Regions from separate parts of the Desulfosporosinus meridiei DSM 13257 genome, predicted to be linked through region 3. Evidence: riboswitches for the same ligand, from Rfam matches in the RefSeq annotation. Region 3 holds a riboswitch; each other region holds the start of a gene.

Region 1 (3,131 bases), 1.9 Mb from region 3:
CTGCCTTAAACCCGTCTTTTTGGGCTATGGTTACCTGCATGTCTTTTTCCCCTTTCTTGTTACCTTTTATCCTCTGGCCCTTGGACCTGCGGTATGTGCTTGCGCTCATGCCAAATTCCCGGCGAAAGGCTTTGGAAAATCCGGAGGGCGTCTCAAAGCCTAAGGCCAAAGCAATATTGGTGATCTGTTCCCCATTGTCAAGCGCTTCCAGCGCTTTTTGCAAACGCCTTTTGCGTAAGTATTCACCTACAGGCATATCATTGCAAACTCGGAAAACGTGGCAAAAGTGGTAAAATGAATACCCCAGCAACTCAGCCAGCCGGCGTGGCGAGATGTCCTCACAGATATGAGCCTCGATGTAGTTGAGGCATCGTTCCATATCCGTTTTGTAGTTCATGCTTTTACCACCTCACAGCTACATTATAGCAAAGCAACCTTTGATTGACTTTTCCATCCTTGCGGAGTTTTGCTGATATACAAAACTTGGCTTGCGCCCAAAGACACTGTCTTTGCACGAATTAACCTCCTTGCAGTCCTCGGACACAGGCGGAAGCCTTAGTTGCAGTTATGCTGCTGAAAGTATGCAACGCAAGTTATACTTTCTGATCAGTATTTAAAAAGACCCACAGTAAAAACCATGGGTCTTTTCTTTTCCAGGAACTATTTCTTTGGATTTGCAGGCTGCAAGGATTATTGCGAAGAGGGTTTATTTTTCTCCACCGACTAAAAACAGAGGGGTAGACCTATACACAACCTTGTCGTCCTCATTCCAAACCTTGTCGGAAATGTTTGTGTTAATAAAAATTTCTTTGAATCCCACTTCAAGCAAAGCACCTACATCCCAGTGAGGACGCAGGCGGGAACTTAGGAAGAGATCTTTGGCTATCCGCTCCCCTTCTTGCGGGTCAACATGTCCTGGGCGATGAATCCCTCTCCGTTCAGCCTCAGCCATGTCTTCCAGGTAGCTAGCCTGTCGTTCGGGGTCGTGCAAGCGCAAGCTCCAATTGGCATCGAAAACCAGCAACCTCCCTCTACGCTTGAGAACCCTATACCATTCTCTGTAGGCAGTCTGAGGATCATAAAGAGTCCACGTCAGATTTCGGCAAAGAATCAGATCAAAGGTATTATCGGCAAACGGAAGCGTATGAGAATCCATGACCAGGAATTCTGCATGCAAACCCAACTGTTCCAGATTCTTCTGCGCTTCCAGCAGCATGTTTTGGGAACAGTCTACAGCCGTTACATTAAACCCCATTTCCGCCGTCAGGAGAGTAAAAAAACCTGGTCCGGTGCCGATATCCAGCACTCTTAGGGGATTACCCGCCGGTCTATAGTGCTCAAGCAAATCTGACCAGGCTAGTTTCTTAAAGCTGTTCACCTCTTGCCATATTCCTTCACTGTAGCGGGAGGCTTCCCCCTCCCAATATTTTTCAATCCTATTTTGCATGTCCATTGCTTTCACTCCGTTTCTTCAAATCATAGGTCTGCTTGAGATCCTCCCCGCCTCAGAGGAGAGTCATCAATTAAATTAAAAATGACAAGTCGCGAAGTTTAGTTTGAAGAACAATAAAAAAAGCTCTCTACCTCCCTGAAAGGGTAAAAAGCTTAACCTGCATCAGGTACTTACAGTAACCCGAAAACAAAGTCCACCCCCCTAACACCCCGTAAGGTAGTTTTAACCCTGGCTTAAGCAGGTCTCCTGGCTCAAGATCATCGTCTGCTCACGTCTTCCCGGAAACATTTCCGGTGACACAGGTGAGAAAACTCCCTCATACAGTGGCGGGCACCGCGTCAGCTTCTACTGACTTCCCTTTTCAATTCCTTCCTTCAGGAAAGAATCACTTATTCCAGTATTATTTTGTCTATATTACCACAAAACAGAAGATTCTGTATAGACTGAAGCCTCTATACTCCTTTACTATTTGGTACTCATTCGTTCCTCCACCTCGTTCACCAAAGCTTCTATCTGGTGAGGGAGAGGGCTGCGGGGTATGCCCACCAGCTGAATGCTTCCGCGTTGGATGGGCAGCAGTAACTTTTCTGCTTGGCTGGCAGAAAGAGCCGCAGCTATGCCGGAGGTTATTTCTCCCAACATTCCGTAGACCAACATGATTCCTATAGATCCAACAATAATGTCTACCCGATCTGCATTGTAGCAAATGGCCGACTCCCCGGAAGCCCCTTCTGTAGCTCCTGCCCGCACCATTGCACCCGTAGCAAGAGCATTTGTTCCCAGGGCCAGAATATTAAGTTCAGGGAATCGCTTGCGCAGCTGCTCCACAATATGTTTGCCAATACCTCCGCCCTGTCCGTCAATAACTGCTATCCGCATCATACTCTCCTCATTTTTTGCTCCAAATTTTTGGGGAGGTGTACGCCTTCAGGCATCTGCCCTTAGGGTTTTGCTGCCCTTTAACACAATAAAAGACCACCAAGCAGACTCTACTGAGCCAAACCTCCATGGTCTTGCATCCCCTTCATGAGTTTGCATTACGGTATTAATCCTTTCCGCGTCAGCTTCCAGTAATTTCATCTTACCATGAAATAGCAAAAAATGTATAGCCCAAAATATCTTCTCAGAAAAACATTTTTATGTAATACTGCCTTTCCTCTATTGATCGTTTTAATTATTTTGAAAATTTCCGGCAGGAATTCAAAGGATCTTGTAGAATACTAATTTTTATCATAAGTACACCCATTCATGAAGGTGTTGGTGAAGACCATGGAGGTCTGACTTGGATAGGTCAGTTTTCCCTTGGTCTTTTTTATTATGAAATTTAATATGAAAAAGGGGGATTAAATTTATGTGCAGAGTCCAAACACAGTGGGAAAGAGCAGTAGAATTTCACGGGCATGAGTGCCCAGGGCTGGCAATCGGCTACAAAGCTTGCGAAGCCGCCATTAAGAAGCTGGGGATTCGGTTTTCTGCGGATGAAGAAATTGTCTGCGTCACTGAAAACGATGCTTGCGGAGTTGATGCTGTACAGGTGATCACCGGCTGTACTTTTGGTAAAGGGAATCTTTTGTACAAAGGCACAGGCAAAATGGCCTTCAGCTTTTTTAACCGCTCCAATGGCGAAAGCCTGAGAATGATAGTAAAGCCTTTAAATGAAGAAATGGATCGCCAGCAA
Region 2 (3,131 bases), 1.8 Mb from region 3:
CCAATCAAATTAGGGGCGGAATAGGTCAATGGATCGATTTCTTCCCATGGCATGCCACCTTTAATATTAATTCTGATTCCAAACTTATCCAACATTTCTTTAACAGCCATTAGAATACTTTGGCGAGTGGCTTCAGCCATGCAGGTTACTGTGACTTCGGCAACAAGACCATTCTTTTCATATATGCCGTCCTTATTCTTGACCCAGCCATCGGCCTCCATGATAGATTTTGCCTTTTCAGGATTATACTCTACTTTAACAGCCTCATTCTCCCAGGGCAGGCCCGGGCTGGCGCTGTACGCCGGAGTTGCGTAGCCATTAAAAACAATATCTGCTATTTTTTGTCTGTCTATGGCATAGGACATAGCTTGGCGCACCGCCAGATTGCTGGTAACATCGTTACCCCCTTTAACTTCTTTGTCACCGTTTATTGTTTTAACCATATTTCCCGCAGGTATCACCGGCAAATTCAACTCTCTGTGATCAGTGGTTGTGAAATCTACGATTTCATATCCCGGAATCGGAGTTTTCGTGAAAGAAGCACTGGAATAAGCAATGTCTACCTGTCCAGCCTTAGCTGCTGCGTACGCCGCTTCCTCGGTCATAAACACAACTGTCAACTGCTTCATTTTTGATACTTTGCCATAATAGTCAGGGTTAGCTTCAAAAATTACCTGCTCGCCTTTATCCCACTGTTTGAGCATAAAAGGTCCGGAGCCGATAGGATTTGTTCCGTAGGCAGAATTGTATGCGTGTTCAGGCACAATACCCAGACACGCCACAATATATATGAATGGTGAATAGGGTTTATTTAGGGTTAATTTCACCGTAGTGTCATCAATAGCCTCAGCCTTTTCAAACATAGAAAGGTCTCGCGAGGATACGGTTTTCTTAGCGGTATTAAAAGTAAAGGCAACGTCCTTTGCTGTGAGTGCGACGCCGTCAGTGAATTTCACATCGGGACGTATCTTAAATGTCCAGACCAATCCATCATCAGAGACGGAATATTCTGTAGCAAGGTCGCACGCAATAGAAACGTCATCTTGGACATTTACCAGGATACTTTGAATTAATGGATCGTTCTGACTTGATCCCCAACCTGTGATCGGGTCAAAACCTGCTGCAGGTTCGGCATCTTGCTGAATTGCGATGATGACGCTGCTTGGTTTATTTGCTGGAACCGTTGCGGTTGGGCTGGCTGCACAACCGACTAACATTGTGGTCATGGTGACCACGGTAATGAAAAATCGAAATATTTTTCTTTTCATTCATTTACCCCCAAATTTTTATTTGAATGCACAAGATGGCTACTCCCCTCGTATAGTAGATCCATCTATGTGATATCCTTAAAACTGCGACCAGCAAAGTGCAACTAGAGCTATCTTGGCTAATGATAAAAAACAAAAACCCTTTACCCCATCTAAGGTAAAAGGTTTAGCTGGTATCTGACAATAAAAGTACTCCCAAATACACTCAAACACCCCCTAACATTCCCGTAGGCAGTTCTGACCTGGAAATAAGCAGGTTTCCTGGCTTAAGTTCATCATCAGCTTACGTCTTCCCAAGAGATAGTTCCCCAGTGACATTATGTAAGTTGACTCCCTCTTACAGTGGCGGGCACCGCGTCAGCTTCCACTGACTTCCCTTTTCAATTTCTTCCCCTCAGAGAAAAAATCACTTATTCCTAATTATTCAATTACTTTGATATATAGAAAATTACTTGTACTTGCGTTTTTTACAGGTTAGCATAACCTTTTTTCTTTTTCAATAGCCTTTTCGGAATTTTAGCATTATTTTCTTTTTTGATCAATGCACACCAAACAAGCATATGATAGAGGAGCACACTTTTTTATATCGAAGATGATTACCTGTAGCGTAAAGGTCTGTATCAAACTATAAACTAAATTTTGATACAGACCTTCTCTTCCTTATTCTTTATTTTATCTCAAAATAGTACCTAACATCTTCTCGATCTCTTTAAGACCTTTCTGATTACGCCTTGCATAATCATCCAATTGCTCCTTATCGACCCTGTTGATATCAAAATAGTCGGCCTCCTCAGAAGCGAAATACAACCCACACACACTAGCAACCGGGTCCATCATATAATGTTCTGTTAACGTGACACCCGTATGCCGTTCTCCCTCTAAAAGTTGGAAAAGCTTTGTTTTCTCAGCATGATCCCTGAGACAAGGATATCCAAAGGCCGGCCTGATCCCCCTAAATGATTCTGTTAACGCTGCTATAGATTTTGTACTTTCATCAGGAGAGTATCCCCAATAATCCTTTCGCACTTGAAGATGTAATAACTCTGCGAAAGCTTCTGCTAACCGATCGGCCAGAAGTTTGACCATGATGGCTCCGTAGTCGTCCCCTTGTTCTTTGAGTTTCTCTGCATACTGCTTAGCGCCTATTCCTGTCGTCACAATAAATCCACCTAAATAATCCGTTATCCCGCTCTCCTTAGGAGCTATATAATCGGCAAGGGATCGATAGACATTCTCCTTGGAAACCGCTTGTTGCCTTAACATATTGAAGGTTGTGACCCTGCCATTATGGTAAAGTTCAAGGTCATCACCTAGAGAGTTTGCTGGAAAAATACCCAAAACGGCATTGGCTGTCAGTATGCCTTCCTGCTCTACTAAATCTAACATTTGATTAGCATCCTCAAAAAGTTTTTTAGCTTCCTCGCCGTATTTAGGATCCTTCATAATTTTCGGATACGCCATTCCCATATTCCAGGCAACAAAGAAATACGACCAATCAATATAGTTTCTTAGCTCCCTGATCGGGAAATTCTCTAAATGTTTGATTCCAATCAAGTTAGGAATCGTTATATGCTCCTTAGTCCAATCCAGTTTAAATTTCTTTGCTCGAGCTTCTTCCAGGGGTACCATCTTGCGTTCAATTTTCCCATAGTTTTCTCGTATAGCTTGGTATTCTTCCCCTAATTGGGTCAAATAGCCATCTCGCTGATTCCTATCCACCAGCTTTTTGGCAACTTCTACAGCCTTTGAAGCGTCGACGCTATACACGACTCCCTTTGAATACTTGGGTGCAATCTTTAAGGCTGTGTGAGTCTTAGAAGTTGTTGCTCCGCCAATCATCAGGGGAATATTAAACCCTTGCCG
Region 3 (3,131 bases):
ATGGCCAGTTCTAATTGTCTTTTCCAGTCCAGTTGCTTGCGGGCCAGAGACATTTCCAAATCCCATTGCCAGGCTTCTTTCCTCCCTTTGGCCAGGTCGCCGACATGGGCAGCGATCCGGGCGGCTATGACTCCCTCCCGCACCTGATCAGCACTGGGTACGCCGATATGTTCAGCCGGGGTGACATAACAAAGAAATTCCGCCCCTGCCCAGGCACTGAGTGCTCCTCCTATTGCAGCATTAATATGGTCGTAACCGGCGGCAATATCCGTCAGCAATGGACCGAAGACAAAGTAAGGGGCTCCCTGACAAAGGCTCTTTTGCAATGTAACCGTGGCCTTCACATGCTCAAGAGGCATATGCCCGGGCCCTTTAATCATAATTTGGACCCCCGCTGCCCTAGCCCGTCTGACCAGTTCCCCCAAGATAACCAATTCTTGAACTTGGGCTCCATCCAGGGAATCAGCCAGACACCCCGGCCTCATCCCATCAGCCAGGCTGAGAGTAACATTATATTTCCGGGCAATTGCCAAGACCCGGTCATATTGTTGATAAAGAGGATTTTCACATTCATTGGCGATCATCCAACCGATTAAATGAGCACCTCCGTAACTTACCAGAGGATCAAGGCGGCTTTCTCTCTTGGCTCGTTCTACAACATCCATAGTCGTTGCACAGTGTAAAGCCAAGAAGTCAACACCATCTGCCGCATGCCGTTCAATAACCTCAAACATTTCCTCTGCTGTCATTTTCACCGTGGAACCGTACTTTTTCCCAGCTTCAGCGATTGCCTGATAAACAGGGAGTGTGCCAACGGGTACGGAAGCAGAATTCAGGGTTTCCAGGCGCATGGCATCAATATCCCCGCTGACGCTCAGATCCATGAGAGCATCTGTACCTGCCGCCAAGGCTGTTTTGACCTTGCTGATTTCTTCAGCAAGGGAAGCTTCACTGCCGTAAAGACCGATACTGGCACTAACCTTTGTCCTCAGCCCCTTGCCGATACCTACAGGCATAATATTTTTGTGGTTGATATTACCGGGGATGACAATTGCACCTGCTGCAACTCCCTGCCTGATAAATTCCGGGGAGACTTTCTCCCGGGCTGCCACCTGCTCCATTTCAGAAGTAATTGTTCCTTCCAAGGCCCTTGTTAATAAACTCATCATTATCCTCCTTTGAACCTTTCATTGCTCAAAATAACCCCTATTAATAAGTCGTTATTTGCCTACCCTCCCTTTTTAAAATAAAAAAGTCCACACCTTAATTAGATGTGAACATTTCCACCGTTCCCGTCTTGCTGCCTTTATAAAGAACAGCTGGCAACAATTCAGGCAGGTCTCCTGACTTCCGGCGTAACGTCCGTGTCTCCCTTCCCGCCTGCTTTGCCTATCGGACAACAAGCGGTGGCTATGAGATGGACTACCGGTTACAGTGGCGGGACCGTCCGGGACTTACACCCGATTCCCTATTCTCCCTCGCGGGCACCTGAACGTTATCATATTTACTTAGAGTCACTTTTTAACCGGTTTCCTGTCCCCGCTGCTGCAGTGCGTTGAGACCAGAGTAAGCTTTCAGTGACACATTGTTTTCCGGTGCATAAATCCCAATACCCCGCATTCATCTCGGGGTTTATCATGCAACTCCCAAGGGTACATCTTCCTCTCCTCCTTAGAAATTAATAACCTTAGGCTATTTTTTAAAGCAAAAAAACCCGCAACTCAATAGAGCGCGGATTTTTCCATCATCCTCACCTAAACCGGCTTAATACGCGAAGCCGATGCTAAGTATTTTACAGGCAGGTCTCCTGACTCAGGCTCACAGCTTCCTTGCCTCCTTCCTCCTTACAGAGTGGTCATGGCCAAAGCTCCCCTTTACAGTGGCGGGTCCGTCCGGGACTTTCACCCGGTTCCCTATTCTCCCTCATTGGGCACCTGTAAAATTATGTTTATTTACTAATGATCATACTTAAGAAAACCGAGGATGTCAAGATACCTTTTAGATCAGGGCCCTCTGATCTTGTCAAACTTGAATCCATTCAACCATAAGGGCCTGCACTGAGAGAAATCCACCGACCTCTCCAGCTATTGTCCCTTATCTAGATACAAAGGGATTGCCCTCTACCCAAAAACGCCAGGGATAGTGTACGGCTTCTCTGCTGTTATTAATACCTATTCTTGGACCTACGGCAATGGACCCGACTTCCTTTCCTTCTGCGATAAACAGTGGATACTCAAACATCCCTCTCCCGTAATCTTCCTTAACTATCCCTAGAGATTTGGTTAACTTTCCCGGTCCATTGGTTAACTCCAGTTCTTTTTTTACGTTTCCCCGGCGTTGATACATCAGATCAAATCCGGAACAGGGCTCCAGGGCTCTGATTAACACCGCCTCCGGGTGCCCGATTTCTCCACTGACTACATTCATAAGACAATGGGTATGCATAACATAAGTATAGGCATACCCAGGTGGGCCAAACATTACTTCAGTTCTTTTAGTCCTTCGGTTGCCATAACTATGAGCCGCCCGATCTTCCGGTCCAATGTAGGCTTCAGTTTCTACAATCCATCCCGACGCTGTGCCAAACTCTGTTTCCTTCACTAGCAATTTCCCCAACAAAGCAGGAGCTAAGTTAAGGGTAGGTTGTTGAAAAAAAGCATAGTCTATCGGTTGAAATGTCATAACTCTATCTCCTTATTCCGAACTTCCAGTAGTAGGGGAATACTCATGTTTCTGATATTACCCTAGCGTCATTGTACACTTATTTTCCCTTAGTTATTCTTTAATTGTTTTTATGCAGGGACATTTTAAAGACCGCCGAATTCCTTGTGTCCAAGGATTCGCGCGGTCTTTCCACTTTCTATCTATAGTCAGGAATGAACCTAGGATTAGAACAACCCTGTAATTGTTCCCTCCGCATCAATATCCATTCTCGTGGCAGCCGGTCGTTTTGGTAATCCCGGCATGGTCATAATCGTACCTGTAACTGCCACCAGGAACCCGGCACCGGCGGAAAGACGCAATTCCCGAACTGTGATGGTAAAACCTGTCGGTCTGCCTAAGCGAGTGGGATCGTCAGTAAAAGAATACTGAGTCTTAGCCATGCAAATCGGTAAATTACCATAACCCAT

What was found. Region 3 has a riboswitch for cobalamin ahead of thiC (phosphomethylpyrimidine synthase ThiC). Riboswitches for the same ligand answer to the same signal wherever they lie in the genome.
Region 1: linked by a shared signal. The riboswitch ahead of DESMER_RS02785 (class I SAM-dependent methyltransferase) and the one ahead of thiC (phosphomethylpyrimidine synthase ThiC) in region 3 are both predicted to bind cobalamin.
Region 2: linked by a shared signal. The riboswitch ahead of DESMER_RS02455 (ABC transporter substrate-binding protein) and the one ahead of thiC (phosphomethylpyrimidine synthase ThiC) in region 3 are both predicted to bind cobalamin.

The regions. Positions count from the first base shown of each region.
Region 1 covers NC_018515.1:594,731-597,861, reverse strand. Annotated here, with positions in the region: gene DESMER_RS02790 (AraC family transcriptional regulator) at 1-397, opposite strand, end outside; gene DESMER_RS02785 (class I SAM-dependent methyltransferase) at 707-1,453, opposite strand; cobalamin riboswitch at 1,673-1,861, opposite strand; gene DESMER_RS02780 (DUF3842 family protein) at 1,919-2,332, opposite strand; gene DESMER_RS02775 (FmdE family protein) at 2,805-3,131, shown strand, end outside.
Region 2 covers NC_018515.1:530,042-533,172, reverse strand. Annotated here, with positions in the region: gene DESMER_RS02455 (ABC transporter substrate-binding protein) at 1-1,268, opposite strand, end outside; cobalamin riboswitch at 1,503-1,697, opposite strand; gene metH (methionine synthase) at 1,941-3,131, opposite strand, start outside.
Region 3 covers NC_018515.1:3,614,685-3,617,815, forward strand. Annotated here, with positions in the region: gene thiC (phosphomethylpyrimidine synthase ThiC) at 1-1,166, opposite strand, end outside; cobalamin riboswitch at 1,317-1,506, opposite strand; cobalamin riboswitch at 1,781-1,953, opposite strand; gene DESMER_RS16700 (DNA-3-methyladenine glycosylase) at 2,095-2,682, opposite strand; gene DESMER_RS16705 (formate--tetrahydrofolate ligase) at 2,889-3,131, opposite strand, start outside.